DNA from 3 places in the Exiguobacterium sp. s133 genome. Region 2 is predicted to be linked to each of the others. Evidence: predicted binding sites of a transcription regulator. Region 2 holds the regulator's gene; each other region holds the start of a gene.
What was found. Region 2 encodes Rex, which represses fermentation and respiration genes when NADH is low (regulators of the CRP and FNR family bind a similar motif). Its sites were predicted from a motif close to TTGTGAAATATTTCACAA; they were not measured.

Region 1 (10,278 bases), on a different contig from region 2:
ATGTCTACTGTTGAAGAAACCGGACTTCATCCTGCTTGATGAACCGACCAACCATTTAGATGAAGACACACTCGAGTGGCTCGTCGTGTGGACGCGTCAAACGAAGACGACGATGCTCTATGTTTCACATGAGCGTGCCTTTATCGATGCGACGGCTGACGCCGTCATTGAATTGACTGAAGCAGGAGCGGCACGTTACGAAGGAAACTATGAGATTTACCGTACGTTAAAGGAACAAGAACGGACTGCACAGTGGCATCAATATGAGAAGCAAGAACGAACACGAAAAGAACTCACCCGGATGATTGGTCAATATCAAAATTGGCATCAAAAAGCGACGGCTAGTGCAAGTGAACGAGATCCGTACGCGAAAAAAAAGGCTGCAAAACATGCGACAAAAGTCAAAGCAAAAGAAAATCAGCTCGAACGCCTACTGGAACACCGGGTCAAAAAACCGGAAACGCCGTCCCACGTCCATGTCAGATTCGAAGGAGAACATTTTTTAGCGAAACGTCTCGTTTCAGTCGATGCTCTCTCATTCGACTATCCGCATCGCCGGCTCTTTCAGGATGTGTCGTTCTCCATCCAGCGTGGCGATCGAATCGCGTTGATTGGTCGAAACGGTTCTGGGAAAACGACGTTATTACGTCTTTTACTTGGAGAATTGGTGCCATCTGCCGGTATCATCAAACGGCACCCGACTTTAAAAGTCGGTTACTTTTCTCAAGTTCTATCCACCTTACCGAATACCGGCACACTACTTGATGCCTTGCTTGAGACGAGCGAGATTTCGGAAACAGATGCCCGGACACTACTCGCGTGCTTTTTATTTCGGCGGGAGACCGTCTATAAACCAATCGCTGAAGCGAGTATGGGCGAGAAATGCAGGATCGCCTTTTTACGTCTCTATTTTTCCGGCGCGCATTTACTCATCCTCGACGAACCGACGAATTATCTTGATCTTGCGACACGGGAACAAATCGAAGCGGCACTCGAAGTTTTTCCCGGTGAGTTGCTGTTTGTTTCCCATGACCGTTATTTTACCGATCGTTTATCAAACCGAACGATTTCCTTGACCGGTGACTTCACAGTCCATCCTGTCAGAACAAAGGCTTTACGGGAACAACGTGCTTCTGATTCGGATGGAATCCGGGCTGACTTACGGCGTTTGAATGAACTGACCGGTGAAATCGACTTTGATGTGTAATTGACGGAAGTCACATCACGAACTGATTTTTAGCACGATGATAAAAGCATGCTAACTTAAAAAGAAATACGGTACTTTTCCATGCGCCTCCCACATGCGTATCTAATTACCGCGAACGAAAAAAACGCTGATGATTCCCTGTAAAGAAGGGGAACATCGGCGTTTCGTTTACTTATCTTTTTTGATACTTTAATTTTGTATGTGCCTGCGCGTTTTTCTGAATCTTCTTCCACTTTTCTTTTTCGGCAGCTTGTAGCGCTACACTTTGCTTCCGTTCAGCATAGGCAATTTCCCGTTGCAGCTTCAGATAACTTTCCCAGCGTTCGTGCGGAAGACTTCCATCTTCCAATACTTGGCGGACTCGACACCCGGGTTCATTGCCATGTTGGCAATCCCGGAAACGACAGTTTTCAGCGAGCGACTCGACATCAGAAAAAGTCGAAGTCAGACCGTCACTTCCGTCCCATAGTCCCAGTTCACGCATACCCGGTGTGTCGACGAGCAACAGACCGTTCGCTAATCGTTTGAGTTCACGGTGCGTCGTCGTATGCCGTCCGCGTTGATCGTCTTCTCGCACGCCACCTGTTTCCATCAACTGTTCCTCTGCTAACACATTAACGAGTGTCGATTTCCCGACACCGGATGAACCGACGAGGACAATCGTCTCACGTGGTTCGAGAACATCTCGAAGACTTTCCAACCCGTCACCGGTCAACGAATCAATCGCAACATAAGGTGTCCCGAAGGCAATTCCTTCAATCTCAGCCAACTCGGACTCGACGGATTCCATCAGACTTCGTTTCGTCAAAACAATGATCGGCTTGACGCCAGCTTCCCAGGCGACCGTTAAATAACGTTCCAGCCGCCGGACATTAAAATCGTGACCGAATGCCATGACGAGCAAAGCTACGTCAACATTCGCACAAATGATTTGTTCTTCGACTTCCGTACCCGCTGCTTTTCTTGAGAATTGTGAGGTCCGCGGAAGAACTTGCTCAATCCGTCCTAATCCCGCTTCTCGCTCTGTCTGGATGATCCAATCCCCTACTGCGGGAAGATCTGCTTTCGTCAATGCCTCAAAGCGCATCTTTCCAGATAATTCACTAAGCGTCTCGCCAGCAGCCGTCATGACACGATACTGTTTTTGAAAGACTGCAGTGATCCGTCCTAAATTTTCATGTTCTCCTGCCTCATGTGCAGGTGGTTTACCCCATTCGTTCAAATGGTTTCCTCCTCTAATTTAAGGGAGGGAAACCCCTCCCTGTTCTCCAGTACGTGTTTGATTTACGTTGATTTGCACATTCATAAACCTCACTCCTCTCCAGTAACTTCCTTTGTATTTTATCATATGTAGCCACTTCAAAAACCGTTGGGCGATAAAGTCAGACCTTACTACTCCGCCTCAAGGCCGAGACGAATACGGTCCGAGGGGCGTCGTCGTTTTTTTCACCATCCCTTATCATAAAGGTATCAAGTAAAAGGAGGCTTCATCATGAAGCAATCAAAAGGCAAACAGGCTTTGATGATACTTGCTGGTATCGCTCTTCTCGCAGTCGTCATCGGGACACTCCCACATATGATTGGACTCGGGCTCGGTGGACTGCTTGCATTTTACGCCATCAGTAAGTTTATCCGTTCAACAAAAGTCATCGCAAAAATCGGTTTTGGTTTACTCGCAGCAGTCGGAATCGGCTTAGCCCTTTCAAACATTTGGGCGGTATTCGGTATCGCGGCAGCACTTGCCCTCTACATCGGTTACATGCGGATGAAGATGGAACGTGTGAACCCAAACGATTTATTTTCTCGCCGTCGTCGGTCAAACGCGTCTCATTTTGAGGCAGATTGGAAAGACCTCGATCAAAAACGCTTTTAATCGCTACTTATACTCAAGGAGGAATTCACAATGAAGAACGTATTCGACCAACTCAATGATTTTGCTAACCAAATGATGACGGAAGTCAAAAAGGCAGCCGAGCAAGGTGAAGTCCCGGCTAAAAAATTAGTCCGTCATATCCGGATTACCGAATCTGATTTAAAAGAAATCGACCGGCTACTCGAACGTCAACGGTCACTCCTAAGCGAACTCACACAAAAACAAGATGAAGCAAAAGAACTAGCTGATAAGCGGTTTGCCCAAGTCGAAATTGCTAAACAAGCTGAAGAGCAGGAACTTGCAGAACGCGCCGCTATCGAATCCAAACATTACGGTGAACAGTTCCGTTTCTTCGAAGAGTTGATTGTTGAAACGAAACGGGAATTGACGCAACTTGAACGGGAAGCACTCGAGTTGAAACTTAAACTCGAAGACTTGCAAAATAAACGCTATGAGTGGATGATGCGGGAAAACGTTTCTAATTTAAAATCAAAGATGAACCAGGTGCTAGAACGCGAACCAAATGCTACTATTAAACAAGAAGAACATCCGTTTACGGTAGCAGAACCGGATGTCGCAGAACAAACACCAGAAGACGACATCGATTCACGTATTGCGGAACTCGAACGTCGCTTCCAAAAATAAGTATTTTGACGAAGGAGGCCCTTGCCTCCCTTTGTCATGTCAGGGAGGAGATTGATCGTGCGACGATTAAGTACAAAACAATTAGTCGGCTACGTGTCGATCCTATTCGCGCTCGGATTATTTTATGATTTGATGACTGGAGCCGGAAACGTCTTATTTGGAATCTTATTCCCGTTCTTGTTGTATTATGTCGGGATTCATTTTCGGCGTCGCGGTCATGAAAAACTGGCCATCCTGTTTTATATCGTCGGTACGATTATCTTAGCTGGAGTCGTCTTGAGCTCGGCAGCTGTCGGATTCGTCATCGCCGGAATTTTGCTATATCTCGGAATTATCCTTGTCACCCGACACTCCGTCCGCGAATTTTTCTTTTCGAAGATTTCACCACGTCTTTATGAAGAAGAAGGCATTACGATCCAACCTGCTTACTCGTTTTCGACGCAGTCTGAAACACCTTACGTGTTAAAAGACTTGAGTGAACAGTTCATCGTCAAAGATTTAGAAATCGATTTAACGCATGCCTATGTCCCAGAAGGTGAAACACTCATCGTCATCAGTGGTGTCGTCGGAGATGTGCGTATTTTATTACCTTCAGGATATGACTATACGCTTGATACGTCGATTGGTTTTGGAAGCGTCAAAACAGATGTCCGCCGGATCCCGACATTTTTTAACCGTCGCATTCAGTTCCGGGCACCACAATATGAAGAAGCGACTCGAAAAGTCCGCATTCACGTCATGCTTGGCATCGGTAACGTGGAGGTGACCTCGATATGAAACGTGATCACTTCCCGCTCGGTGTCATCGCGCTCCAAGTATTGACCGGATTTCTGACAGCCGTCGTGACGACTGGTTTGTTTTTAAGTACACGCCAAGTCGATTGGCATGTACTTTTCGTCCGTCAACAAGATTTACCTGTCTTATTGCTTGTCGTCGGATTATCCCTGTTACTTCCGCTCGCAATCGGCAGCATCCACTACTTCTTTTTACGTCGTGACTTCAAACGTGTCACAACTGCCATCATCGAACTCGAGCAAGGAAAAGAAGTCACGATTGTCAACGGACCTTACTTCCACACACTGACCCGCCTCTCACGAATTGGGAAACGAATCGATGAACAGGTCGAGACGGTTCAAAAAATCAGTACACGTCCGCAACACGTCGAACAAGTTCGTGTCCAAGCCATCACGGAAGAACGGAAACGGCTCGCACGTGATCTCCATGACTCCGTCTCCCAACAACTTTATGCCATTTCGATGATGACGACGGCTGCCAAACAAACGATTTTGACGCAACCGGAAACGGCAGCGAAACAAATTGACTTAGTCGAGACGATGGCACAGACGGCGCAATCAGAAATGCGTTCTTTATTGCTCCAACTACGTCCCGTTGAACTCGAAGGGATGACGTTGCAACAAGGACTAACCCAACTGCTCGAAGAACTATCACGAAAACAATCGACGCAATTGAGCTGGAAACTCGAACCGATTGAATTACCGCGTCCGATTGAAAATGAATTATTCCGCATCGTTCAAGAAGGCTTAACGAATGCTTTACGCCACGCGAAAGCATCGCACATGAATATCGAATTGCGTCAATTCAATGAGACGATCATCTTGAGTATGAATGACGACGGTGTCGGCTTTATCGTCGACGAGAAAAAACTCGCCTCGTACGGGATCAACTCGATGCGCGAACGTACGGCTGAAATCGGTGGGACGATTCGCCTCGTCAGTGTGCCCGGTCAAGGAACGCAGATTGAAGTCAAACTTAGAAAAGAACGGATGGTGCAAGTATGATACGCGTATTATTAGTCGATGACCATGAAATGGTTCGCGCTGGAGTCTCTGCCTTTTTATCGACCCAACCTGATATTGAAGTGGTCGCAGAAGCTGCTGACGGACAAATCGGAGCGAAACTTGCTCTTGAACATCGCCCTGATGTGATTTTGATGGACTTAGTCATGGAGCCGGTCGATGGTGTCGAAGGAACACGTCTGATTCGCGCCGAGTGGCCGGAAGCTAAAATTTTAGTCGTCACAAGTTTCTTAGATGATGAGAAAGTTTATCCCGTCATTGAAGCCGGTGCGATGAGTTACGTCCTAAAAACGGCAAGCGCGTTTGATATTGCGGAAGCAATTCGCAAGACAGCGAGCGGACAATCTGTCATGGCAGCTCAAGTGACAGGTAAGATGATGGAACGCCTGCGCAAACCTGCTAGTCAACTCCACGACGATTTAACGGAGCGTGAACAAGAAGTCTTACAGTTGATGGCGCGCGGTATGGCCAATCAAGAGATTGCAGACGAACTGTTCATCTCCCTAAAAACAGTCAAAACGCATGTTTCCAACATTTTATCAAAGCTCGATGTCGTCGATCGGACGCAAGCCGTCGTCTATGCCTTTAAGCACCACATCGTGAAGTAATCTTTTACTTAGTTTTTGCACTCGTCTACGCATCCATTCATTAAAAAAAGGGTCAGCTTATCAAAGCTGGCCCTTCAGACTGTAAACAACGTGCGATTGGGAGATTAAGCGTCGTGTTTCGTTGCTTTCCTCGGGCGAGGCGCAAGCCGTTGCTCCTTGGATCCTAGCGGACAACGAGCAGGGTCTTGCCTGCCTCTGAAAGTGCGTTAAAAACGCACTTTTTCCCGCAGGAGTCAATGAAAAGTGACGCTTTTCAAGTAATACCGTGAAGGAAATCCAGGCGTGGAGACGGTTTAGAGCGCGATCCGTCTCAAATCGCTTTTAAAGCGAAAAGCAATCGGTCGCGACCCTGCAGCTTTGCTGTAGCGGCGTGACCGGTTGCCGCTTTGAAGACGAGGCGAGACAGGAAAGCACGAACGGATTGCTTCTCAATATAGCATTTTCACCCTTCAGCGTGTATAAAAAGTGCTAGTAAGCTATCAGCACTTTTCGATAGGGCTACCAGAGTTTCCAACCTGGAGCTCCAGGAGGCGCATTATCAATCATGTGCCAAATCGGTACTGTGTAAGCAAACGCAATCAAAGCAAACGTCACGAAAATCCAAAGTTTCCAGTTCTCAAAGAAGAGTGGTGTCTTCATCGCTGCTTCCTCTGTTTCCGCGACAGGAAATTCAGTACTTCCTTTCGGTGTCCGGAAGGCCAGTTGGAACATCGCAAACAAGAATAAGAGGATTGAAATAAAGAGGATCGTACCACCGATTGCCATCGCAACGTGATAGGGAATCCAATCTGCGACGAGCGAATCTTTGAAATATGCCGCAGGACCCGTCCGTCTCGGATTGCCAAGCAAGCCTGAAATATGCATCGCAGTCGACATAAAGAGCATACCAATCGTCCACGTCGCCGTCTGGATGAGACCAATTGTATTAATCCGTTTTGTTAAGGTCCGTCCTCGTAATAATGGAACAAGCCAATAGGCCGTTCCAAAGAACGTCAACGCGACTGCAGCCCCGACTGTGATATGGAAGTGACCTGTCACCCATAAAGTGTTATGCACGACGATATTCAATTGGTGAGAAGCATTGACGACACCACCGGCTCCAGCCGGGATGAAGAACAACATGCCGACGAACGGTGCAAGAAAGCGGACATCCCGGTACGGCATTTTCTTGATCCACCCAAATAGTCCGGTCGCACCTTGACGACGACCTGCTAGTTCAAATGTCGCAAACATCGAGAATGCTGTCATCAATGAAGGAATGATGACAAGGAACGTCAAGACGACTTGGATGTACTTCCAAAATGCTGAAATACCGGGTTCGAGCAACTGATGGTGAAAACCAACAGGGAACGAGAACAATAAGAACAGTAAAAATGACATTCGTGCTAAAGCATCTGAAAAAATCTTACCCCCAACAATCTTTGGAATGACCGTGTACCATACGATATAGGCTGGCAATAACCAAAAATAGACGAGCGGATGACCAAAATACCAAAATAATGTCCGGGATAATTCGATCCCGACCTTATCCGTCCAACCGAGTGATAACGGCAAGAGTTGAAAGAGAATCGTCGCTGCGACACCTAGCGTGGCGATGACCCACAACAAAGCCGTCATAATGCTCATATAGGCTTGAAGTGGTGGATGGACATCCTTATGTTCTCGTTTGTAATCCGCGTACATCCGGAACATTGCGGCAGAAGAAACCCATGTTCCAACAACGAAAATCACGAGTCCGATATAAAAAACAGGGTGTGCCTTCAGCGGCGCATAAAATGTGTAGAGAACGGATGCTTCACCTGCTAACACCATCCATGTGACAAGGAGGACACCGACAATCATCAACCAGAATCCAACCCAGCCCAAGCGTCTCGGAAACTCTTCAAAACGCCCGAACGACTGTCCTAAAAATGAAAATAAAAGTCCAAATATGAATAATGTCGTAAAGACAATCGCAAGCATTAGTCCGTGAGCCGTCAGCAATTCATAATAACCGACTCCAGCAATTTCTGGAATGACTCCAGTACGGACGAGTGTCTGTAGTAGACCACATAGTCCACCGATCAGTAACGCCACAAGTGAAAAACTGACGTAGGCAAATCCGAGTTTTGCTTCTTTTAATCCAATCTCTCCTGCGGGGATTCCCCGCTCCATCTCAAACTCCATTAATTTTTTCGAAATCGCATTCATTTATTCCACCACCTTAATCTTAGTCGACATCATGTGATGCGCCGATCCACAATATTCATTACAGACAATTAAATATTCACCAGCTTCTTTAAATGTGTACTCGATTGAATTGATATGTCCGGGAACGACCATCATATTGACGTTCGTCTTGACGATTTCAAATCCATGGACGACATCTTTCGACGTCACCAGAAAATCGACGGTCGCGCCTTTTTTGATAATCATGTCTTGCGGTGTGAACTGGAAAGCTTGTGAGACCATGACGGCCTCATATTTATTGTCGTCAATTTTTTTTAGACCCGGTTTATCAAATGGCTTCGTCTGATCGACTTGCGTCGGGTCAATCAATGTTGCATCCGACGGTGGTTGATTATCAGAAGCGAATGCTGATACGCCAATGATGATTAAAAAGACTGCCAACATGATACAACCGAATACTAACCATATTTTTTCTAAACGATGAATATGCACCCTGATTCCCCCTTATCTTGAAGTGAATAATAAAAAGATTGATCCCCACATTCCGATGATGACTCCGGCAACGATAAATACAGCGATAAACGTTCCCTTCAGTTCTGTATCTGATTTCTGACGCATGATCAGTAGCTCCCTTCCGTCGTTGAATCGGTGACTTAACCTACCTTTATTTTAGAAAAAGACACCCTTCGTAATATGTGATAAACGTCACACCAATTGTGACGATTTCGCGCTTTTCTTTTATAAAACACACATAAAGTTCACAACTTGTTACGTACTGAACATATTTTGAACTGCTACTGTTATGCGACACAAAAAAGGACCGCATTCAAAAAGAATGTGATCCTACAGCGTGTAGACAAACTATTATGAAGAGTGAACATACTATAACGAGAGGCAATCCGTTCGCGCGTCCCTGTCTCGCATCGTCTTCAAAGCGGCAACCTTCCGCGCCGCTACAGCAAAGCTGCAGGGTCGCGACCGATTGCTTTTCGCGGTTCTAAGCGATTCGAGACGGATCGCGTGCTAAACCGTCTGCATGCCAGGCTTTCCGTCACGGTATTCCTATAAAAAGCGTCACATTTCGTTGACTCCTACGGGAAAAAGTGCGTTTTTAACGCACGTTCAGAGGCAGGCAAGACCCTGCTCGTTGTCCGTGAGGATCAAGGAGCAACGGCTTGCGCCTCGCCCGAGGAAAGCAACGAAAAAAGACGCTTGATCTCCCGATAGCACGTTGTCTACATCCTGAAGGACCACATTCAAAAAGAATATGATCCTAGACTGCTGATAAGTTCTTCTAAAGTTTGACGTGTTGCGGTTCCATCAAAAGGATGATGTTGGAGCAATTTTTAAGTCAGCTCCAGCGTATGGCTCCGTAAGCTAACGCTCAAGTTAAGTTTAAATCCGGCAGACACCGACAGGACACCCTTCACAGTGGCAAAGATCGCGTAAATAGTTGGCATCATGAACGATGATTTTAGTCGTCGTCATCGAAATGACATTGTCTTTTTTCCACTGAGAAAACATCCGGTTGACCGTTTCACGTGGTGCCCCGATCAACTGACCGAGTTCAGTATCCGACGGTCGCTTTGAAATCACGTAATCGTCATCGACTTTTTTTCCGTCCATTGCGATTAGTCGTAAGAGTGTCGAAGCGAGTGCCCCTTGTTTCCCGAACAATAAGAGGTCACGTAACTTCGTTTCCGTTTGTTTTCGCATCAAGGCTTGCCAGCGCATGATATCTAATGCGAATGTTCCATCTTTTTTCATCAAATCTTCGAGTGTCGATTTCGAGATGAAGCCAATGACACTGTCCTCCATCGTTTCGACACTATAGGAGCTTGGAAATGCTTCTCCGACATCGAATTCACCAAATAAGTCACCTTTGAAATATAAGAACATCATTAGCGGGCTACCTTTTTTCGTGAGCTTTGATAGTTTTACACCACCTTGTTTCACATA
Region 2 (10,278 bases):
GACCAAAGGTGCAGATGGAGTCGTCAATGCGGCGCCATTTTCCTTTTTCACGGTCGCTTCAAGCAACCCGCCGCAACTGGTCATCGCCGTCCAGCAGACGGAGCAAGGGCAAAAGGATACCGCAAAAAACATCTTGCTGAATCAGGAATACGTCATCCATATCGTCAGTGAAGAAATCGTCGAGGCAGTCAATGAAACCGCGGCACCACTCGCATATGGTGAAAGTGAACTCGAACGGACGAATTTGACGTTAGTCGATAGTGATTTGATCGATGTTCCGGCTGTCGCAGAAGCGAAGATCCGCTTTGAATTGAAGCTGACGAATCATCTCGAACTCGAAGGGGCCAACCTCTTGATTGGGGAGATCGTCCGGTATCACGTCGCGGATGAACTCGTCGAGTCGTTCCGGATTGATCCGGATGGTTTAAAAGCGATCGCCCGTCTCGCAGGTAACGACTATGCGAAAGTCGGAGACATCTTTACGATTGCCCGACCGACGAGCTGAAGGCGGATCGACGAGTAGGACTAGTATTTTTTAGAAGCAAAAAGGCACGTCCCGAACGCGGGACGTGCCTTCAGCGTATAGCCAAACTCTTATAAATCACGAAAATTTTACATGAGGATGCTGTCAGTTCACGCTTCCCTGTCTCGCCTCGTCTTCAAAGCGGCAATCTTCCGCGCCGCTACAGCAGAGCTGCAGGGTCGCGACCGATTGCTTTTCGCTTTAAAAGCGATTCGAGACGGATTGCGCTCTAAACCGTCTACAGTCTAAAAAGCGTCACGTTTCGTTGACTCCTACGGGAAAAAGTGCGTTTTTATGTCGGACAACTGAAGAAGTTACTCTGCATGGTGACGTTTTTCGTACTGGAAACCATCGAGTAAAAAAAAGAGAATCGCCAGTGCCCAAATGCCGAGACAGCTGATCAAAAAGGCGACGAGCGGTGAAACGGCTCCGTAATAGCTGATGATTAACGGGTCATTCAGTTCAACGAACATCTGGGTCGTCAGCAACGTACAGATTAATCCGGATAAGAGGCTGATGAAGAGACCACTCCACGTCTTAATCACGAGGCCGATCATGCACGAGATGAGGATGAACAACAGGACGACGGCATTAAAGGCATCCGGCCGGATGAAGGCCGACACGTAGTCGGCATACATCGGAACGAAATAGAGCACCCCGGACAATAACCCTTGAACGAGGTTGATGACATAACTTTTCGAGCGCATTAGTGGAAACTCTCCCATCGTTCCATCAGTTCGAGGAGGTCCGTATCAATCTGATCCCGTTCTGCCGACAGCGCCGTCGCCTTCGGAATATCGTTGAAGACTTCCGGTTCGCAAAGCAGTTGTTCGATTTCAGTTGATCGTGTTTCCAACCGTTCAATGTCTTGTTCGAGTTGTTCGAGCTGTTGTTTCTTTTTTCGTTCTTCTTTTTGCGCATCTTTGTCGATGCTTTTCGAAGCAGCGACTTTGATTGCTTTTTCTTCCTCTGCTTCGAGGCGGGCGATTTCTTCTTTCTCGGCCTTCTTCTCCATATAGTAAGAGTAGTCGCCGAGATAATCCGTCACACCGTCCGGATTCATCTCGATGACGCGTGTCGCAACCCGGTCGATGAAGTAACGGTCGTGGGAGACGAACAGGAGCGTGCCTTCATAGTCGACAAGTGCGTTCTCAAGCACCATCTTCGAATCAAGATCGAGGTGATTGGTCGGCTCATCGAGAATGAGGACGTTCGTTTTGCGTAATTTTAACTTCGCGAGGGCGAGGCGTCCGCGCTCGCCGCCGGATAATTCGTGGACAAGTTTAAAGACATCATCACCACTGAACAGGAATTGACCGAGGACGGACCGGACTTGTTGTTCCCGCATCAACGGCCACTCGTTCCAAATTTCATCGATGACCCGGTTGCGGTCGTTGAGCTCGGCCTGCTCCTGATCGTAGTAGCCGACAGAAACGCCGGTCCCGAAACGATGTTCACCGAATAACGGTTTAATCCGGTTGACAAGAACTTTCAGTAACGTTGATTTTCCGATTCCGTTCGGACCAACGAGGGCGAGGGATTCGCCGCGTTGTAATCGGAACGTGATGCCTTTTGAGACGGCTTCTTCATAGCCGACCGCGAGTTGCGTGACTTGTAACACATCGTTCCCACTTTGTTTTTCAATCGGGAACGACAGGACGGTGCTGCGTTCATCCCCATCCGGACGATCAATCCGGTCGACTTTTTCAAGACGTTTGCGGACGCTTTGTGCGCGTTTCGTCGTCGTCGCCCGTGCGATGTTACGCTGGATGAAGTCTTGCATCTTCGCGATGTCTTCCTGTTGCTGTTCGAACTGCTTCATCTCTTGTTCATACAGTGCTGCCTTTTGTTCCAAGTACTTCGTGTAGTTGCCGGTAAACTTCCGGCAGACGTTCCGTGACAATTCATAGACGACGTTGACGACCTGGTCGAGGAAGTAACGATCGTGGGAGACGATCAAGACCGCTCCACGGTAACCAGCCAGGTAACTTTCGAGCCAAGAGAGTGTATCGATGTCGAGGTGGTTCGTCGGCTCATCAAGAATCAACAGCTCAGGTGCCTGAAGCAACATCTTCGCCAGTGCGAGTCGCGTCCGTTGTCCACCGGATAGCGTCTGGATCCGGCGTGAATAATCGTCCGGATAAAAACGCATCCCGTGCAGGACGGAGCGGATGTTGGCTTCGAACTGATAGCCGCCGGCGTCCGAGAAGTCATGTTGTGCCTGATCGTATGTTTTCAACAGACGGTCGTAAGCAACAGCATCATTCAAGATATGGTCCATCCCCATCTCAATCTCCATCCGACGGAGCGAACGTTCCTGCTCTTGCAGGTGTTCGAACACGGTCAACATTTCATTCCAAATCGTTTCATTCGACTCAAGACCACTGTCCTGGGCGAGGTAACCGATTTTCACTTCCTTACTCTTCATGATCTCACCAGAGTCATGACTGAGCTCTCCGGCGATGATTTTTAAAAGTGTCGATTTTCCGGCACCATTTCGTCCGACGAGCGCAATCCGGTCCCGCTCCTGCACTTCGAGTTTAATATTGTCTAAAATCGGCTCAACACCGAATGATTTTGATAGTTGGTTCACTTGTAAGAGAATCATAAAAACATCCATCCTTCCACCCTTTAGTCTATCATGAAAAAAACGCAGGAGTCCCGTGGAATATATTATTTGTTAGTCTATGTGAAGTGGTTTACAATCAAAGAGAATAGAATTCTTTGCATTGATTTGGGTGCCACGTCAGAACGTGGCCGAAGGGGGAACTGCAGTATGAATGGGCCAGACACAAAAATACCACAAGCGACGGCGAAACGACTGCCGTTATATTATCGTTTCATTCAGAGTCTTTATAACTCAGGCAAGCTGCGCGTCTCTTCAGCAGAGCTCAGTGAAGCGGTCAAAGTCGATTCAGCGACGATCCGCCGCGATTTTTCCTACTTTGGGGCGTTAGGGAAAAAAGGATACGGTTACAACGTACAACATCTATTGACGTTTTTCCGAAAGACACTGAATCAGGATGAAGTCACGAATGTGGCACTTGTCGGGGTCGGACATCTCGGAACGGCGTTTGCAAATTATAACTTTTTAAAGAATAATAGTACTCGGATAGTCGTTGCGTTTGATGCGGACGAAAACAAGGTCGGAACAACGACGCAAGACGTTCCTATCTATCATGTCTCTGACATGAAAGAGCAAATCGAAGCGAACAAGGTTGATGTCGCCATCTTGACGGTCCCATCCCAGTTCGCACAGTCAGTAGCGGATGAGTTAGTTGAGTATGGTGTGACCGGAATCCTGAACTTTACACCGGCGCGGTTGAACGTACCGGCCCATGTTCGGGTCCATCACATCGATTTGTCGATCGAGTTGCAGTCACTAGTTTATTTCATGAAGCATTATTCGCAATCAGCTGAAGGAGTGAAATCATAATGGAAAACCTTATTCCATCAACCATCGCGTTCATCGGACCGGGGAGCATCGCCTTGATCGGTGCCGTCGCGTTGATCATCTTCGGACCGAAAAAATTACCGGAGCTCGGTCGTGCTGCCGGTCAGACGTTAAAAGAGTTCAAGAGTGCGACACACGGCATCATGGACGATGATAAAGACAACAAGGATGAATCGAAAGAGAAGTGATTAAATTATGGCGATTGATCAAGAACAGAGTGTGACATCGCATCTAGACGAGTTGCGCAAGCGGATCGTCTGGTCACTCATCATCGTCGTCGTCTTGTTCGCCGCGGCCTTTCCGCTCGTCCGACCGCTCGTGCGTTTTCTGCAGTCGGACCTGAAAGAGCTCGGCATCGGATTGAATGCCTTTAATGTGGCCGATCCCCTGATGTTGTACTTGAATTTAGCGTTCATCATCGCGGTCGTCCTGGCTTCACCATTTTGGATGTACCAGCTATGGGCGTTCATCCGACCCGGTTTATTCGAACAGGAACAGAAAGCGACCTTGACGTATATTCCGGTCACGTTTTTCTTATTTTTGTCCGGAATCGCGTTCTCTTATTTTTGGTTACTTCCGTTTCTACTCAAAGTATCGACGGAACTTGGGCAAGAGCTCGGCATCGAGCAAGTCATCGGGGTCGAAAACTATTTCAGTTTCTTAATACGGCTGACGATTCCGTTCGGTATCTTGTTCCAACTGCCGGTCGTGACGATGTTCTTGACTCGTCTTGGACTCGTGACGCCATTGTTCATGCGGAAAAATCGGAAATATGCGTACTTTGCGCTGTTTGTCATCGCGGCTTTAATCTCACCACCGGATGTGACGTCACATCTGATGATTTCGGTACCGTTGTTCGTCCTCTATGAAATCAGCATCATGATTTCAGCCCGGACGTACAAAAAAGTACTGATTCTTGAGCAACAGGCGGAGCTTGAACGGCAAGCGGATTTGATGCGTGAGTTGAATAAGTAACAGTCTCCTCTCGGTCGTTTCGGCGACGGAGAGGTTTTTGTTTGGAAGCGCTCTTTTTATATTGAAAAAGTGAATCGATATGGTTTATACTGATTACAAGAATATGAGGGGGCTTAGCTCAGCTGGGAGAGCGTTTGGCTGGCAGCCAAAAGGTCGTCGGTTCGAGCCCGATAGTCTCCATATGTACATCACTTGGCATTTGCCGAGTGGTGTTTTTTGTTATAGTGGTGGCGGCAAAACAGAAGCTTACAGCCTGGATGATGTTGATGAACCGATTGAAGTCGTTTTCTGTGTTTATCCTTTTGAGGGAATGGGAAATTTCTTAATAGGTAATCAAGAGGGGGAAGCATTATGAATCCATTTACGACGTTAATTGCCTTCATCGTCGGCTGTCTTGTTCTGTATCTCGGAATCCGTGATAAGAACGGTTGGTTGATTGGTGTCGCGCTGATTCCGTTAGCAATTGTTGCGTATAGCGTCATCTATCTCATCATTCAGGTTTCAGCCTAGAAACTCCTTTTTTAAGGAAGTTTCTTTTTTTTTGAAACATAACTGGTAAACTGTAAGTATATGACAGTATAGACAGTTGAAACGAGGGAGGGCATTTCAGGATGGAACAAACGCTCCGCGAGGAACGATTACAGGCGTTGACGGTTGCTTATATCGAAAAAAATCAATTGCAGAATAAAAGTTGGGTCATCGCTGCCTTGATGGCGACAGCAGGAACGTTTACGGAAATCTTCAGCACGACCATGTACTTGAGTCTGTTACCGCTTGTCTTTCTCGTGTTTGATCTCCCGTTTCGACTCGAAAAACGAAAAATCCTGGCGCGCTATCTCTCAAGCGACCAAGTGATGAACCAATCGTTGCTGTGGCTCGGGATTCAATTCGTCTTGTACGGTTCGCTGTACACCGTGATACTTGAGACGAAAGAGATGTCGATCTGGAAAATTGCCCTTTGGATGCTGATCATCCTCGCACCGGTCTATTACGTTACGGATTGGTTGTTTAAAAAGATTGCCCGGTCAGGCGATCCCGACTTCGTCAGTGATAAAGAAATTCATGCGAATGTTAAAGAAGTGGAGGAGTGACAAGGTGAGTACATTGATTGAAAAAAATACACGGTTGAAATTACTGGGACCGCCATTAAAAAGGATTCAGCATCTGGTGCCGGTTCCAGTTCTGCTGCTTGCGCTTGTTGGTTGGTTCATCCCGGGTTTTCGAGGGCTGATCTCCTTATTTGCGATTACGGTATTCTGTTTGGCTAACGCACTTAGAGAAATCATTCGTCTGCGGATTTTAAAGCAACGCCTTACGAAAGATATCTATAAAAAGACGGTCTTGAAAGTGGCACGTGTATCGATTATCGGTTCGTTCATCCCAATTTTTACACTTTACGTGGGGACTGTTTTTCCACAATACGCCGGTATTTCTTTTACGGTCTTTCTTATGTCGATCATCGTCGCCTATTTGATTGTGTCCCAATTGAACAAACAAGCGAAACAACTGGATCCGGCATTCGTCACGATGCGTGAGATTGAGCGTTACCGTAAGTAAGCGAAACACACAAGAGGAGTGAACGGATGAGAAACACTTTAAGCACGTATCAAAAATGGACAAAAATCAGCCGGCAAATCCGGACGTATGTAATTGCGGGCGTATTTTTTGCGGTGCTGTTCTTCTCCGGAAGCGGGCACCTGACGGATTCAGCAGTTGGATTTTTGATTCTTACGCCGTTACTCGCCTATAATGGCATGCAGCGAGTGATCCAATCCGTTCTGTTAGTTCGGTCGAAGGTACAGGCGCGACCACTTGGTCTGCTGTTCGGTGGGATCACTTTACTCGAAGCGGTCTTTATTGCGGGTGCCGCAGTTGTCGCCCCGCACCTTGGACAGTGGGGCTATCTGTTTCCGCTAATGTTGTGGATTTCAGGGATGCTGCAATTTCAAAAGTGGACGGACCGGACGGTAACGAAGCTCGATAAAATGGATTTGCTTGAGACACCGGACCGAAAAGGAATCGAACACCGTCATCCGACGGGCGAAGGAATCGGGATGTAACGAGGAGGCAAACGATGGAGAGCATGCAACGCGAGCGGAAAATGGATTATATCCGATTTTTAAAACAGGCACGTTACATTCAAACGGTCTTGTTTGGACTGGTATTGTTTGTATTTCTCTTTTTAGCAGACGATTGGCATCTGACAGAATCATCGTTTCAGTATTTCTTGTTAGTCCCTTTGTTATCCTATCGATGGATCGTCCGATTCCTGAAGTACCGCTATTTCAAGAAGCGGTTTGACGGGCTTGAGGCCTGGGATCATCTCGGACTACCGTATATATTGATCAGTATCATTGAAGTACTGGTCGTCGTCCTGGGGCAAATCATCACGCCCTACGTAGCGCGTCCCGAATACATCGGACCGTTCCTTGTCTTTTTCCTAACGGTGCTGTCATTGGACCGAATTGTCGATAAACGGATTAAACGACTCGATCCGACACACTTATCAGAACAGGAATTGATCCGGGCGGAACGGGAAGAAAAACGAATCAAATATTGACTGGTCATCTTAGAGCAACAAAAAAACGCAAGAAGGCGGCGGATTCCGGATTCGCCTACTTCTTGCGTTTTTAGTTGTGATCGCATCATGTAGAGGTTATTTTTTTGACAGCAAATAAATGAAGTAAGGAGCACCGATGATCGCAACGACGATTCCTGCCGGGATGCCTTGCGGGTCAGCGATGTTCCGACCAATCGTATCGGCGAGGACGAGTAACCATCCGCCAATCAAAACGGCGATCGGTAAGAACAGTTGATGCCTTGGACCGACGAGGGCGCGCGCGATATGGGGCGCCATCAAACCGATGAAGGCGATCCCGCCTGTTACAGAAACGGCGGATGCAGCGAGTGCGACAGCGGCGAGTAACAGTTGGATGCGCTCCTTTTCAATCGCGACGCCGACGCCGATCGCAACCGGTTCATTCAGCGCCAGCAGATTGAGTTTGTTTGCCTTATAAAACGTAAACGGTACGAGAATAAGCAGCCAAGGCAACAACGCGTAGACGAATGTCCAGTCCGTTCCCCAGATGTTCCCGGCGAGCCATTTGGCGATGAAGTCGACCTTCTCACGGCGCGCGGATGAAATCAGGACGACCATGATGCCGGATAACGCCATCGAGAATCCGACTCCGGTCAAAATCAGACGGATCGGTTGCAGGCCACGGACACGATCATACGATAAGGCATAAATGGCAATCGCTGTGATCAATGCCCCGATGAAGGCAGCAACTGGTAACCCATAGATGAACGCACCGACATCGACCGGGAAGTAAAGGAAGAAGGCGGCGATGGCGACACCAGCACCTGTATTGATACCGATGATGCCGGGATCTGCGAGTTCGTTGCGGGTGATGCCCTGAAGAATCGCACCGGATAAGGCGAGTGCCATGCCGGCGAGTACCGTGATTAAAATCCGCGGCAGGCGGAGTGAGAACAAAACAAACTCTTCTTTGAACGACCCTTGACCGAACAGTGTCGGCAGAAGCCGGTCGTACGAGAGGGAGGCGGGCCCAAGCCCGATACTGATGATGATCGTTCCGAGCAATAACAGACTAAAGACGATAAAGATCAACCGCTGACGGCGGCGGAGCGATGTTTCGATCATGAGAACGCACGACCTCCTTTGCGGACGATGAGTAAGAAGAACGGCAGCCCGAGCATCGAGACGATCGCAACGACCGGTGTTTCGTATGGAGCATACAGTGTCCGGCCAATCGTGTCCGCGAGTAACATGAACGTCGCACCGAAGACGGCGGTCATCGGGAGGATGAAGCGGTAATCGGTGCCGACGATTGCGCGGACGATGTGCGGAATCATCAAGCCGATGAATGCCATGTTACCGACTAAAGCAACGGCGGCCCCGGCGAGCAGGATGACGACGACGTAGAGTACACCTTTAATCCGGGTGATGTTTTGCCCGAGCCCGAGTGCGACTTCTTCTGATAAGCTTAAAATCGTTAATTGACGTGAGAAGATCATCGCAATCGCGATGCCGATCAGGATGACGGGGGTGATGATTTGCAGTTGCCCCCAGGTCGTTCCAATCAGCCCGCCGGATGTCCATTGCGAGACGTCTTGAGCGATTTTGAAGTAAATGCCGATCCCTTCTGCGATTGCGTATAAAAAAGCAGAAATCGCGGCCCCAGCGAGGACGATTCGAAGTGGTGAAAACCCGCCACGTTTTGAGGCACCGATCCCGAAGACAAGTAAGGCACCGGCTGCTGCTCCAAGGAAACACGCGAGCATGATGCCGTAGTAATTGATACCGGGAATGAAGACGAGCGCAAGAGCAAGGGCCGCGTTCGCGCCTGCCGTCAGCCCAAGCAGTCCGGGATCGGCAAGGGGATTACGTGTCATCGCCTGCATGATCGCACCGGAGACACCGAGTGCAGCCCCGACCAGCATCGCAGCGACTTCGCGCGGTAACCGGATTTCCTGAATGATTTTTGCTTTACCGTTCAAGGGACCGAACGTCAAAGCGTTCCAGACCTCACGTATCGTCGTGTCGGCGGCACCGAACGTCATCGAGATCCAGAACATGACGACGAACAGGAGTAAACCGAACGTGATTTTCAGTCCGAACGGGAATCGACCGGATGACATAGTTATCGTCTCACTTTCATTAGATAGTCAAAAAGGAGGGACCGAAAAATCGGTTCCCTCCTTATTTTTGTTACGCGCCAAGGAAACTTTTCTTGAAGAACTCGAGCTGACGTTCGAGCGTCAATGGATCATTGAAGTAAAATTCTTTCGAATCGACTTCGAAGACGTGGTTGTTTTTAACAGCAGGAATATTTTTGTATGTGTCTGTTTCTGTAAACGAGTTATCTGCTTCTGCCGTCTTACTGAAGATGAGGTAATCCCCTGCATATTCAGGTAAGACTTCCGGTGATAGCGCGTAATAGCCGTCTTTTAAAGCCATTTCCGTAACTTTTTCCGGCATCTTCAATTTCATTTCCTGGTAGAGGATTTCTGTACCGCGTCCCCAGTTGTCGCCGAAGACGTAAAGCTGTTTATCGAAGCTTTCGATGACAGAGACCGTCGCATCGTCACCGATTTTGGCTTTAATCTCTGTTCCGGCGTCCGCTGCGCGTGTTTGGAAGTCTTTGACCCAATCGCGTGCTTCTTGTTCTTTATTGAGCAATTTACCGATTTCGATATGTTGTGTCAAATAGTCGACTTTGCCGTACGTGTACGTGACGGTTGGAGCGATTTCTTTAAATTTATCGATGTTTTTCGTTGTATTGTAGCCGATGATGAGATCGGG
Region 3 (10,278 bases), on a different contig from region 2:
ACAAGCGATTGAAGAAGAACAGTTTAAACCGTATGAGGAAAAGGAATATGAAGTGACGATTGAATTATCAGATACTAGCGATGCAAAAGAAATCGACGGAATGACTGTTCAACAATTCGAGGGAGCGCGTGACTCGACATCGAAGGTGACATCCGTTATTTCTAAAGAGAAGCTATGATGATAAACTGAAACTATTGAACTACCTCCACCTATGCTTCGCTAAAAGATGGAGGATTCCTGAGTTATTCAATCTAATGCTCGAAACTTTATCAGGCTAACCCCGTCGTCCCGACGGTTGAACGTTAATCTTGCCCGTTTCTTTTGAGCGGATGCCTACTGTGCTTGGTTTTCGCTACTTCGGTCATCCGCAAGGTGGACGTTGAAGATTTTACGTGACAGACGAACTTTCTGTCACAACCCTATATCTTCAGTTTCCAAAGAACGTGACATTTTAATTCTTCCTGATTTTAATTGTCTTCAAACGAAGCGCGTCGGACAATTGACGTGTCGGAAGACACGCCTTGTCCGAAGACGTTTCATCCCCCACTTGGACTAGGGCTTCACCCTGAACGTTTAGAAGGGGGGAGTATTCTCGTCTAAATTTCGTAAAAAATAGAGAATGAGGAGTGTGATGTGACAATGCAACAAGACATCATTCAAGCGACAGGAGTCAAGCCAGTCATCGAGGCCCATGAAGAGGTGGCGAACCGGATTCGTTTCTTAAAAGAATACTTACTTCATACGGGTGCTAAAGGATTTATCCTTGGTATTTCAGGTGGTCAAGACTCGTCTCTTGCCGGACGGCTCTGTCAACTCGCTGTAGAAGAACTGAGAGCAGAAACAGGACGAGATTTTCATTTTTATGCGGTTCGCCTTCCTTATGGACAGCAGCAGGATGAATCGGACGCACAACTTGCCTTATCATTCATTCGACCAGATCACTCGTTACGCGTTGATATCAAGCCGGCAGTAGAAGCGGCAATGGCTTCATTTGAAGTCGCGACAGGAGAAGTCCTATCTGATTTCAGTAAAGGCAATACGAAGGCACGTGAACGGATGAAAGTACAATACGATCTTGGAGCGCACTTTGGTTGTCTCGTCGTCGGAACGGATCATGCAGCTGAATTCGTCACAGGTTTCTATACGAAGCATGGTGACGGGGCTTGTGATTTAACACCGTTGACTGGCTTAAACAAACGACAAGGAAAACAATTGTTACATTATTTAGATGCACCTGTCGGATTGATCGATAAAGTACCGACAGCTGATCTAGAGGATGACCGACCTGGTTTACCTGACGAACTCGCATTAGGGATGACGTATGATGAGATTGACGACTATCTAGAAGGAAAAAGCATATCAACTGCAAGTCAAACGAAACTAGAGACACAGTATAAACGTGTAGGTCATAAACATCATATGCCGGTTTCTCCATTAGATGACTGGTGGAAATGATATGACGACGCTTGCTTTTTGAGGCAAAGTATCTTTCTAAAACGACATCCTTTAGGGGTTTCGTTTCAGACTGTAGACAAAGTGCTATCAAGAGAAAAAGCGTCTTTATTCGTTGCTTTCCTAGGGCGAGGCGCAAGCCGTTGCTCCTTGGTCCTTACGGACAACGAGCAGGGTCTTGTCTGCCTCTGAAAGTGCGTTAAAAACGCACTTTTTCCCGTAGGAGTCAACGAAACATGACGCTTTTTAGCTAATACCGTGACGGAAAGCCGGGCATGGAGACGTTTTAGAGCGCAATCCGTTTCGAATCGCTTTTAAAGCGAAAAGCAATCGGTCGCGACCCTGCAGCTTTGCTGTAGCGGCGTGACCGATTGCCGCTTTGAAGACGAGGCGAGACAGGGAAGCGCGAACGGATTGCATCTCGATACCATATGTTTACGCTTTTTAATAGTTTGTCTACACGCTGAAACGACATCCTTTAGGGGTGTCGTTTTTTTTGTTTGGAATCGGGAAAAGAATCAAGAAAAGGGAATTGATGCTTAAAAGGAGGTGCGTCGAGTGGAAAAGATTGCAGTCGTCGGTGGTGGGTTAGCTGGTTTATCAGTGGCAGCACTTCTCGCGGATCAAGGAAAGGAAATTCATCTGTACGATGCCGGTTTACTGGGGGGGAGGGCAACTTCGCAAGTGCTTAAAGGATTTACGTTCAATTATGGAGCGCATGCTGTTTATGGGCGTGACCAATCAGCACTCCGTTCATTAATTAAACAATTGAAGCTTAATGTGACATGGCTCGATTTTTCTTCTTCTAAGGCGAAATATGAGTTTGCTGGACATTTGACTGCGGCTCCTGCGAATGCACTCGGCCTGTTGAAGACAGAACTAGTGGAAGGAACCGATAAGGTGCGTTTCACATGGGCGGTCGTTAAAACACTATTGTCACTCGAACGTGGAGAGTCGGAAGTTTCAATTGGGGACTGGTTGGTCCAAGAAAAGGTCGAAGACGATGTCTCAAGGTTAATGCTCGATTTAGCTTCGAGTAATTTTTTCACTTCCGAACCCGAAAATATTCCGTCATCTGTCTATTTTGCGTATTACCGGAAACTATTTCGTACGCGCAAACCGGTTTCATATATTGCTGGAGGTTGGCAAACCTTAATTGATGAACTCGAACGCGTTTTGACGGACAACGGGGGAGAAATCCATCGGAAAACCAAGATTACAGCGATTGAACAAAGTGGGGGAGGTTATCGATTACGCGATCGCCAAAAAAATGAATGGTCGGCTAAGCGTGTAATTCTCGCGATACCTCCTCGCGAGATGCGTAAAGTTGCATTACCATTGTCGATCCAGCACTTTATTGAACCATACGCGCAGTTTGAACCAGCCGAAGCCCTAGTCTATGATGTCGGAATCAGTCCTTACATTGATACTCCTTTTTCTTATGTATTCGATCGAGACCATCAAGTCTTTGTCACGGATTTGTCACACTATGATGCAAGCATTTCTCCGAAAGAGGGACAAGTCTTACAAGTCGTCGCATATCTTGATCATAAACAGGCCAGTCAAGCAACATATATTGAAGAAAAAGTACAGCACGCCCATGACTTATTAGATCACCACTATCCAGGGTGGCGAGATCGCCTTGTGACAGAGCGGACGATGAAACGAGCAATCGTTCAAGAAATCAAATGGAAGATGGGACAAAGGCCGTTGCCTTGCTTTTTGGAAGCGGATACGTCGATTGCTTTCGTAGGTGATTGGTGTGAAGGAGAAGGTCAGTTATCGGAATTATCTTTTTCAAGTGCCTACACGGTGTCGAGGGAGTGGCAGTGAAACGGTCAAGCATAGTAACGGCATCGGAATGAAATGAAAAACCCGAGCATTCCTGTTATCGAAATGGAATCGCTCGGGTTTCCTATGCGTTAATTTTTGTAGTGAGTTCTACGTGACGCATTTGTTTGAACAGATATCTGCAACTTATGCACTTTTTTTATTCGGGTAAAAGGCAAGGATCAATAAGAGGGTGAAGGCGATTAAACTCATCATTGGGATTGTCAAAAAACCGAAGTAGTTGACCCATTGAATCAGGCAACCATTCGTACAGAGTGCCTCGCCATCCGGGAGGCGTTCGAGAACAACGTGATAGGCAGCAACTGCCCAACCGATTCCAACATATAGTCGAACGAAAAGAGCATCGACGGGGCGATTCCGAAAGAGTGTAATGATTAAATAAAATGCCGTCGTATACATGAACAAGCGTTGCCACCAACAAAGTGGACAAGGGATGAAACCGCGAACTTCACTGAAGTACAGACTTCCTAAGGTCGCAATCGTTGAGACGATTAACATAAAATGATAGCGTGACATATGTACCTTCCTTCCTAACGTGTTAAACTAATGCCATCTTATATCATGAGGAGTCGAATCTTACATTGCAAGTGTCGGAAATGGAAATGTTGATAACTTTATCGGAAGAGCTGAATATGCGAAGAGCAGCCGAACGTCTTTTCGTCTCGCAGCCGGCACTCAGTCAACGATTGGTTGCGATTGAGCGCAGGTGGGCGACGAAGTTGTTCATTCGTTCTTCCCGTGGATTAAGCATTACGCCCCAAGGAGAAAAAGTCATTGGGCTCGCAAAAGAAATGAATCGAAAAGAATTAGAACTAAAAAGTGAACTGACTGCCGAAGAAGGGGCAGTATACGGGACCCTTCGGATTGCTGTCGCCTCCATCATGGGTCAATATTGGTTGCCACGCGTGTTGAAACGTTTCGTGGAACGTTACCCGCATGTACGCGTCCAACTCGTAACAGGGTGGTCGAGTGAAATGATGCGGCATATGCTCGAAGAACATTTTCATATCGGCATCATTCGAGGTAATCCGGACTGGAAGGGCGTCAAGGAACGGTTGTTCTCAGACCCGCTCTATCTTGTTGATAGTGAGTTGACGACGCTTGAACAGTTGCGTAAGACGGACCGACCATTCATTCAGTTCAAAAGTGATTCGACGTACTATCAAGAAATACTCGAGTGGTGGCAGGATCGTTTTTCAAGTCCGCCTGCGCGGACGCTCGTCGTCGACCAAATCGAAACTTGTAAACAAATGGCGTTACATGGCATTGGATTCGCGATTTTACCAGAGTCAACGATTCAAGAATCGAGCGAAGTGATGCAGATTCCGTTGAAGACGTCTTCGGGTAAAGTACTGAAACGCGATACATGGATTTTATCGACGGAATCCATGCTTGAGTTAAAACAAGTCCAAGCCTTTTGGGACATCGTAAAAGAAGAAGGGGGAAGTCAGTCAGATGGAATACGCGATTGAAATGCGAAGAGAACTTCATAAAATACCTGAATTAGGATTCAAGGAGTTCAAGACGCAAGCCTTTATTTTAAATCAGATTCGCTCTTATCCTGAAGACCGCGTCAGCTACGATACGTTTGAAACAGGTGTTTTCGTTCGTGTTAAAGGGTTGACTGGAAATCGAACAATCGGTTACCGCGCAGATATCGATGGTTTGCCGATTGAAGAAGCGACGGGTCTTCCTTTTGGTTCGGAGCATCCGGGAATGATGCACGCCTGTGGGCATGACGTCCATGCGTCAATTGCGTTAGGTCTGCTTCGTCGTCTTGTCGAGTTACCGATCATGGATGACGTCGTCTTCTTATTCCAACCGGCAGAAGAAGGTCCGGGTGGAGCGGAACCGATGATTAAAAGTCCATTATTCGAAAAATATCGTCCGAGTGAAATGTATGGTCTCCATGTGGCACCTGAATATCCGGTCGGGACAATTGCGAGTCGTCCTGGCGTATTATTTGCCAGTGCGCGGGAAGTTCACATCACGATTTATGGTCAAAGTGGTCATGCTGCATTTCCACACTTGACGGTCGATACGGTCGTTGCTCAGGCTGCACTCATCATGCAGTTGCAAACAATCGTCAGTCGATCAATCAATCCGATGAATTGTAGTGTCATCACGATTGGCAAGGTCGATGCGGGGATTCGTGAAAATGTTATTGCCGGTCGAGCTGTGCTAGATGGAACGATGCGTGCGCTGAACGGTACTGACATGGAAAAATTAGAAGAACGGGTACGTGACATCGTTCGTGGAATTGAAGCATCATTTGGCGTGAAAATTGATTTGCAATTTGGAAACCGCTATTACGAAGTCGTTAATGATCAAAACGTCGTCGATAAATTTTCTTCATTCGTTAAGATGAATGCAAATTATGTTGAATGCGACGCTGCGATGACGGGTGAAGACTTTGGATTCATGTTAAAAGAAGTCCCAGGCATGATGTTTTGGCTTGGAATCGATAATCCAACGTCCGGTTTACATCAGCCGACGTTGAATCCGGATGAAGAGGCGATCCCATTTGTGATTAATTTACTGGATCATTACTTCCGTGAATATGTGTAAACTGAATGAATCGTAAAAAGACTGTAGAAATGCCCTTTACTTCGCCTCAAATCGAAGTAAAGGGTTTTCATTTAGCGAGATCATCTAGTTTTCGAACGTTTTGTGAAGAAAATCACGAATAGATGTGAACAATTTGTTACATCAAACATTTAGAACAGACACAAATGATTATGTTCTCTATGATACGGATATAAACATATATAGAAGTACGTTTAGGAAGAGGGGGCACACACATGTTCAATGATCCAGTTATGCTCAGTCGATTATTGACAGGGCTCACATTAGCATTTCACATCATTTTTGCAACGATTGGTGTAGGAGTTCCGTTGATGGTACTCGCAGCCGAGTACATTGGAATTAAACGAAAAGATCCAGATTATATTCTTTTAGCACGACGTTGGACGCGCGGTTATATCGTAACGGTAGCGGTCGGAGTCGTTACGGGGACGGCAATCGGATTACAATTATCGCTCTTATGGCCTTCATTAATGCAAGTAGCCGGACAGACGATTGCTTTGCCACTCTTCATGGAAACATTCGCCTTCTTCTTTGAAGCGATCTTCCTTGGGATTTACTTGTACACATGGGATCGCTTTAAAAATCCATGGTTACACTGGTTAATCGGGATTCCGGTCGTCATCGGGGCAACGGCGTCAGCCTTCTTCATCACGACAGTTAACTCGTTCATGAATTCTCCGGAAGGTTTTAAAATTGTCAACGGAACGTTAACACAAATCGAACCGTTAAAAGCGATGTTCAATACGGCAACGCCAACAAAAGCGACACACGTCATTGTATCTGCTTACTTGACGGTTGCGTTCATTTTAGCAGCAATTGCTGCGTTCCATCTATTGCGCAAGAAAACACTGTCCGCAGCCGAGACGGCGTATCACAAAAAGGCACTTCGTCTGACAGTCATGGCTGGATTGATTTTCGCCTTCTCGACAGCGCTCGTCGGTGATTTTTCAGGAAAGTATCTTGCGAAATATCAACCTGAAAAATTAGCAGCAGCGGAGTGGCATTTTGAAACGACAAATGAAGCAGAATTGATTTTCGGTGGGATTTTGGATGAACAAGAAGATGGTAGTTATGACATCAAAGGTGCGGTTAAGATTCCATACGCCTTGTCAATTCTTGCAGGTGGAGCACCAGATACAGAAGTCATCGGTCTAAATGAATTTGCGAAAGAAGACCAAGCGCCGTTATTCGTCCACTATTTCTTCGATATCATGGTATCGATCGGGATGTATTTAGCAGCGATTTCTGCCTTGTTCATACTCGCATTCCGACTGAAGAAGTTGAACCCGTATAATAAATGGTTACTGCGCGGTATTTTCATTGGTGGACCACTTGCCATCGTTTCGATTGAAGCAGGTTGGATGTACGCGGAAATCGGACGTCAACCATGGACGCTATATGGTATTATGAGAACGGCTGACGCAGCGACGACATCTACTGCAGTCGGACCGATGCTGATTCTATTCAGCATGTTGTACCTCTTGCTTGGTACGATTTGTACAGTCGTATTGCTCCGTATGTTTAAGAATAATCCTGTCGGTAAAGAACTCGCAGACGATCACCATACTCGCGGTGAAGCGATGTTTGCGGACGATAAAGAATAAGGAGGGAACGAGTTGGACATTCAAACACTAGGAATAACCGTACTTTGGACGTTCCTCTATGGATATCTCATCGTTGCCTCAATTGACTTCGGTGCTGGATTTTACGCATTTTACTCGAAATATACAAAACGAGATCATTTGACGAATCGATTGATTTTACGTTATCTTTCGCCCGTTTGGGAAGTGACGAACGTTTTCTTCGTTTTCTTCTTTGTTGGTCTCGTCGGGTTTTTCCCGGACACAGCTTATTACTATGGAACGGCACTTCTCGTGCCTGCATCAATCGTACTCGTTCTGATTGCGATTCGCGGTAGCTTTTATGCCTTTGCGAACTACGGTTCGAACGATAGTATGTTCTATACGTTTCTCTATGGTGCGACGGGGCTCTTGATTCCGGCTGCGATGTCGACGACGTTGACGATTAGTCAAGGTGGCTTTATTCGTAAAACGAATGAAACGGTTGAGTTTTTAGGGACGAAATTGTTTACGAACTTTTATTCCTGGTCAGTCGTAGCACTTGCGATTGTCTCTGTCCTTTATATTAGTGCGATGTTCCTTTTGTTCTACGCAGATAAGGCGCGAGATGTAGGGGCGAGTGACTTGATTCGGAAATGGGCGCTCTTTTGGAGCATTCCAACGATCATCGTCTGTGGACTTGTTTTCTTTGGTTTAAAGAATCAAGCTGCATGGCATTATGAAAACATTTTGAATGGTAACTGGTGGTGGTTCGCAGCAAGTTTTGTGTTTTTCTGTGTTGCAGTCGCACTCGTCTACCTGAAGCGGAATTATGGAATTGCCTTTATCGCTGTCATGGCTCAATACGGAGTTGCATGGTTCGGATACGGCTATACTCATTTACCGTATATCTTATATCCGTACATCGATATCAATAAAGCGGTCGTTAACGAAACAATGGCGACGTCGCTTGTCGTAGTCTTTATCTTCGGACTATTATTATTGATTCCGGCACTCTATCTGATTTTACGATTGTTCCTGTTTGATAACGATTATGTCAGAGGCGAAAAAGTAAAAAAATAGCGAGATCTTAAACGCCTTCACGCACTGTGAAGGCGTTTATAGTATTTTAAGAAGGAATCGGGTACACTACTACTGACGAAGCGAAATCTGAAGGAGAGTTGAACATGAATGGAGAGTTTGCAGTAATTGGTTTGGGGCGTTTTGGTGGTTCGATCGTCCGTGAATTATCGAAGAATGGCTATGACGTTCTAGCGATTGATTCGGATGAAGAACGTGTCAATGAATACATGGGGATTGCGACACACTCCGTCATCGCGGATACGACGGATGAGAACGTATTGAAAAGTCTTGGAATTCGAAACTTTGATCACGTCATCGTTGCGATTGGGGAAAACATTCAAGCTTCGATTTTGACAACGTTGATTTTAAAGGAACTCGGTGTTAAATCAATCACTGTCAAAGCGACGAACGATTACCATGAAAAAGTATTGCGGAAAATCGGTGCTGACTTCATTGTCCACCCGGAACGTGACATGGGGGTTAGGATTGCGAACGGCCTGATGAGTTCGAATATTTTGGATTATCTTGACCTGTCTCAAGAATTCTCAATCGTTGAAATCAAGGTCAGCGATCGCATGGCAAACAAAACGTTGATTGATCTTGATTTACGAAGTAAGTACGGCGCGAACGTCGTCGCCATCAAACGGGGAGAAAATGTCATGATTTCGTTACAAGCTGATGAAGTCATTGAAAAGGGCGACTACCTTGTCGTCATTGGAGAAAACGAAGACTTGGATCGTCTCGAACGAGCCATCCATAAAGTAAAAAGCTGAGGGATCTCCTCAGCTTTTTTTGTATCCCTTTTAAATTAATTGGAATTTTTTTAAACCGTGCGCGATGCCGTCTTCAAGAATGTGTTTCGTGACGAAGTCGGCGGCGGCTTTTGTTTCGTCTAATCCATTGCCCATCGCGATGCCTGTTCCGACGTAGCGGAGCATCTCGAGATCGTTCAGCGCGTCACCGAAAGCAAACGTATCTTCACGTTTGATATCCGTTAAACGGAGGAATTGTTTAATTCCATCGGCTTTCGACGATCCGGCATTGATGACGTCCATCGCTTGTGGGTGCCAGCGAATGAAATCGAATGCTTGATAGTTTTGCGTATAAATCGATTCTTCTTCTGCCTGACAATAGACGAGGGTTTGGAAGATATCGTGCGTCTCGTAAGCTTCTTCATTATAAGCAGGGAGGGGAATATCGAGCGCGCCGAGTGACGTCGCGACGGTATCGTCTGTTTGACGCGTCGTGAAGCCTTGTTTCTCGCCGAGATAAACAAGTGTGTGCCCATTCTCTTTTGCACGTGATGTTAAATGTTTCAAATCATCGACGGGTTGCGGACGTTTATAGATGACTTTATTTTGATGAACGACGATTTGACCGTTGTAGCCAATGACCGTATCGATGCCGAGTTGCTCACGGACGCCTGACAGCATTGCAGGACCACGCCCGGTCGCGATGGCGACGTAAACGCCGTTTTCCTGTAGTTGTTTGATTGCCTGTTTTGTCGATTCCGGTATGAAATGACCATCGTGAAGCAAGGTTCCATCGATATCGAAAAAGACGACTTTTTGATTTGCCATGGTTTCACCTTCTCTATTTAATTGGCTGAATAGCCGTTTACAAATGAAAGTATAGCATAGCGCCTAGGTTCAAGCAGATATCAGTTGTTGAATAAGGATGAAAAAATGAACCGTTTTCGTGTATACTAATCTAAGGACAAAAAACAATGGACTGATAAGGAGTTGCT

Region 1: KNP96_RS08720 (cytochrome C oxidase subunit II) is a predicted target of Rex. The motif match lies at 9,013-9,030, and genes of this name have one in related genera.
Region 3: KNP96_RS01565 (cytochrome ubiquinol oxidase subunit I) is a predicted target of Rex. The motif match lies at 5,972-5,989, and genes of this name have one in related genera.

Annotation. Positions count from the first base shown of each region.
Region 1 covers NZ_JACSMK010000005.1:58,903-69,180, forward strand. Annotated here, with positions in the region: gene abc-f (ribosomal protection-like ABC-F family protein) at 1-1,207, shown strand, start outside; gene rsgA (ribosome small subunit-dependent GTPase A) at 1,380-2,429, opposite strand; gene KNP96_RS08685 (lmo0954 family membrane protein) at 2,700-3,080, shown strand; gene KNP96_RS08690 (hypothetical protein) at 3,111-3,725, shown strand; gene liaF (cell wall-active antibiotics response protein LiaF) at 3,783-4,502, shown strand; gene KNP96_RS08700 (sensor histidine kinase) at 4,499-5,524, shown strand; gene KNP96_RS08705 (response regulator) at 5,521-6,150, shown strand; gene KNP96_RS08710 (b(o/a)3-type cytochrome-c oxidase subunit 1) at 6,649-8,340, opposite strand; gene KNP96_RS08715 (cytochrome c oxidase subunit II) at 8,341-8,811, opposite strand; gene KNP96_RS08720 (cytochrome C oxidase subunit II) at 8,824-8,937, opposite strand; gene KNP96_RS08725 (Crp/Fnr family transcriptional regulator) at 9,715-10,278, opposite strand, start outside.
Region 2 covers NZ_JACSMK010000010.1:7,025-17,302, forward strand. Annotated here, with positions in the region: gene KNP96_RS12585 (flavin reductase family protein) at 1-505, shown strand, start outside; gene KNP96_RS12590 (hypothetical protein) at 623-772, shown strand; gene KNP96_RS12595 (hypothetical protein) at 838-1,230, opposite strand; gene KNP96_RS12600 (ABC-F family ATP-binding cassette domain-containing protein) at 1,230-3,131, opposite strand; gene KNP96_RS12605 (redox-sensing transcriptional repressor Rex) at 3,300-3,959, shown strand; gene KNP96_RS12610 (twin-arginine translocase TatA/TatE family subunit) at 3,959-4,165, shown strand; gene tatC (twin-arginine translocase subunit TatC) at 4,173-4,952, shown strand; tRNA gene KNP96_RS12620 (tRNA-Ala) at 5,060-5,132, shown strand; gene KNP96_RS12625 (hypothetical protein) at 5,304-5,462, shown strand; gene KNP96_RS12630 (hypothetical protein) at 5,564-6,043, shown strand; gene KNP96_RS12635 (hypothetical protein) at 6,048-6,509, shown strand; gene KNP96_RS12640 (hypothetical protein) at 6,536-7,012, shown strand; gene KNP96_RS12645 (hypothetical protein) at 7,027-7,512, shown strand; gene KNP96_RS12650 (FecCD family ABC transporter permease) at 7,609-8,616, opposite strand; gene KNP96_RS12655 (FecCD family ABC transporter permease) at 8,613-9,614, opposite strand; gene KNP96_RS12660 (iron-hydroxamate ABC transporter substrate-binding protein) at 9,685-10,278, opposite strand, start outside.
Region 3 covers NZ_JACSMK010000001.1:307,415-317,692, reverse strand. Annotated here, with positions in the region: gene KNP96_RS01600 (BsuPI-related putative proteinase inhibitor) at 1-178, shown strand, start outside; gene nadE (ammonia-dependent NAD(+) synthetase) at 640-1,455, shown strand; gene KNP96_RS01590 (hypothetical protein) at 1,699-1,872, opposite strand; gene KNP96_RS01585 (phytoene desaturase family protein) at 2,011-3,285, shown strand; gene KNP96_RS01580 (disulfide bond formation protein B) at 3,430-3,819, opposite strand; gene KNP96_RS01575 (transcriptional regulator CcpC) at 3,885-4,775, shown strand; gene KNP96_RS01570 (N-acetyldiaminopimelate deacetylase) at 4,759-5,871, shown strand; gene KNP96_RS01565 (cytochrome ubiquinol oxidase subunit I) at 6,105-7,493, shown strand; gene KNP96_RS01560 (cytochrome d ubiquinol oxidase subunit II) at 7,506-8,531, shown strand; gene KNP96_RS01555 (potassium channel family protein) at 8,636-9,304, shown strand; gene KNP96_RS01550 (Cof-type HAD-IIB family hydrolase) at 9,335-10,111, opposite strand.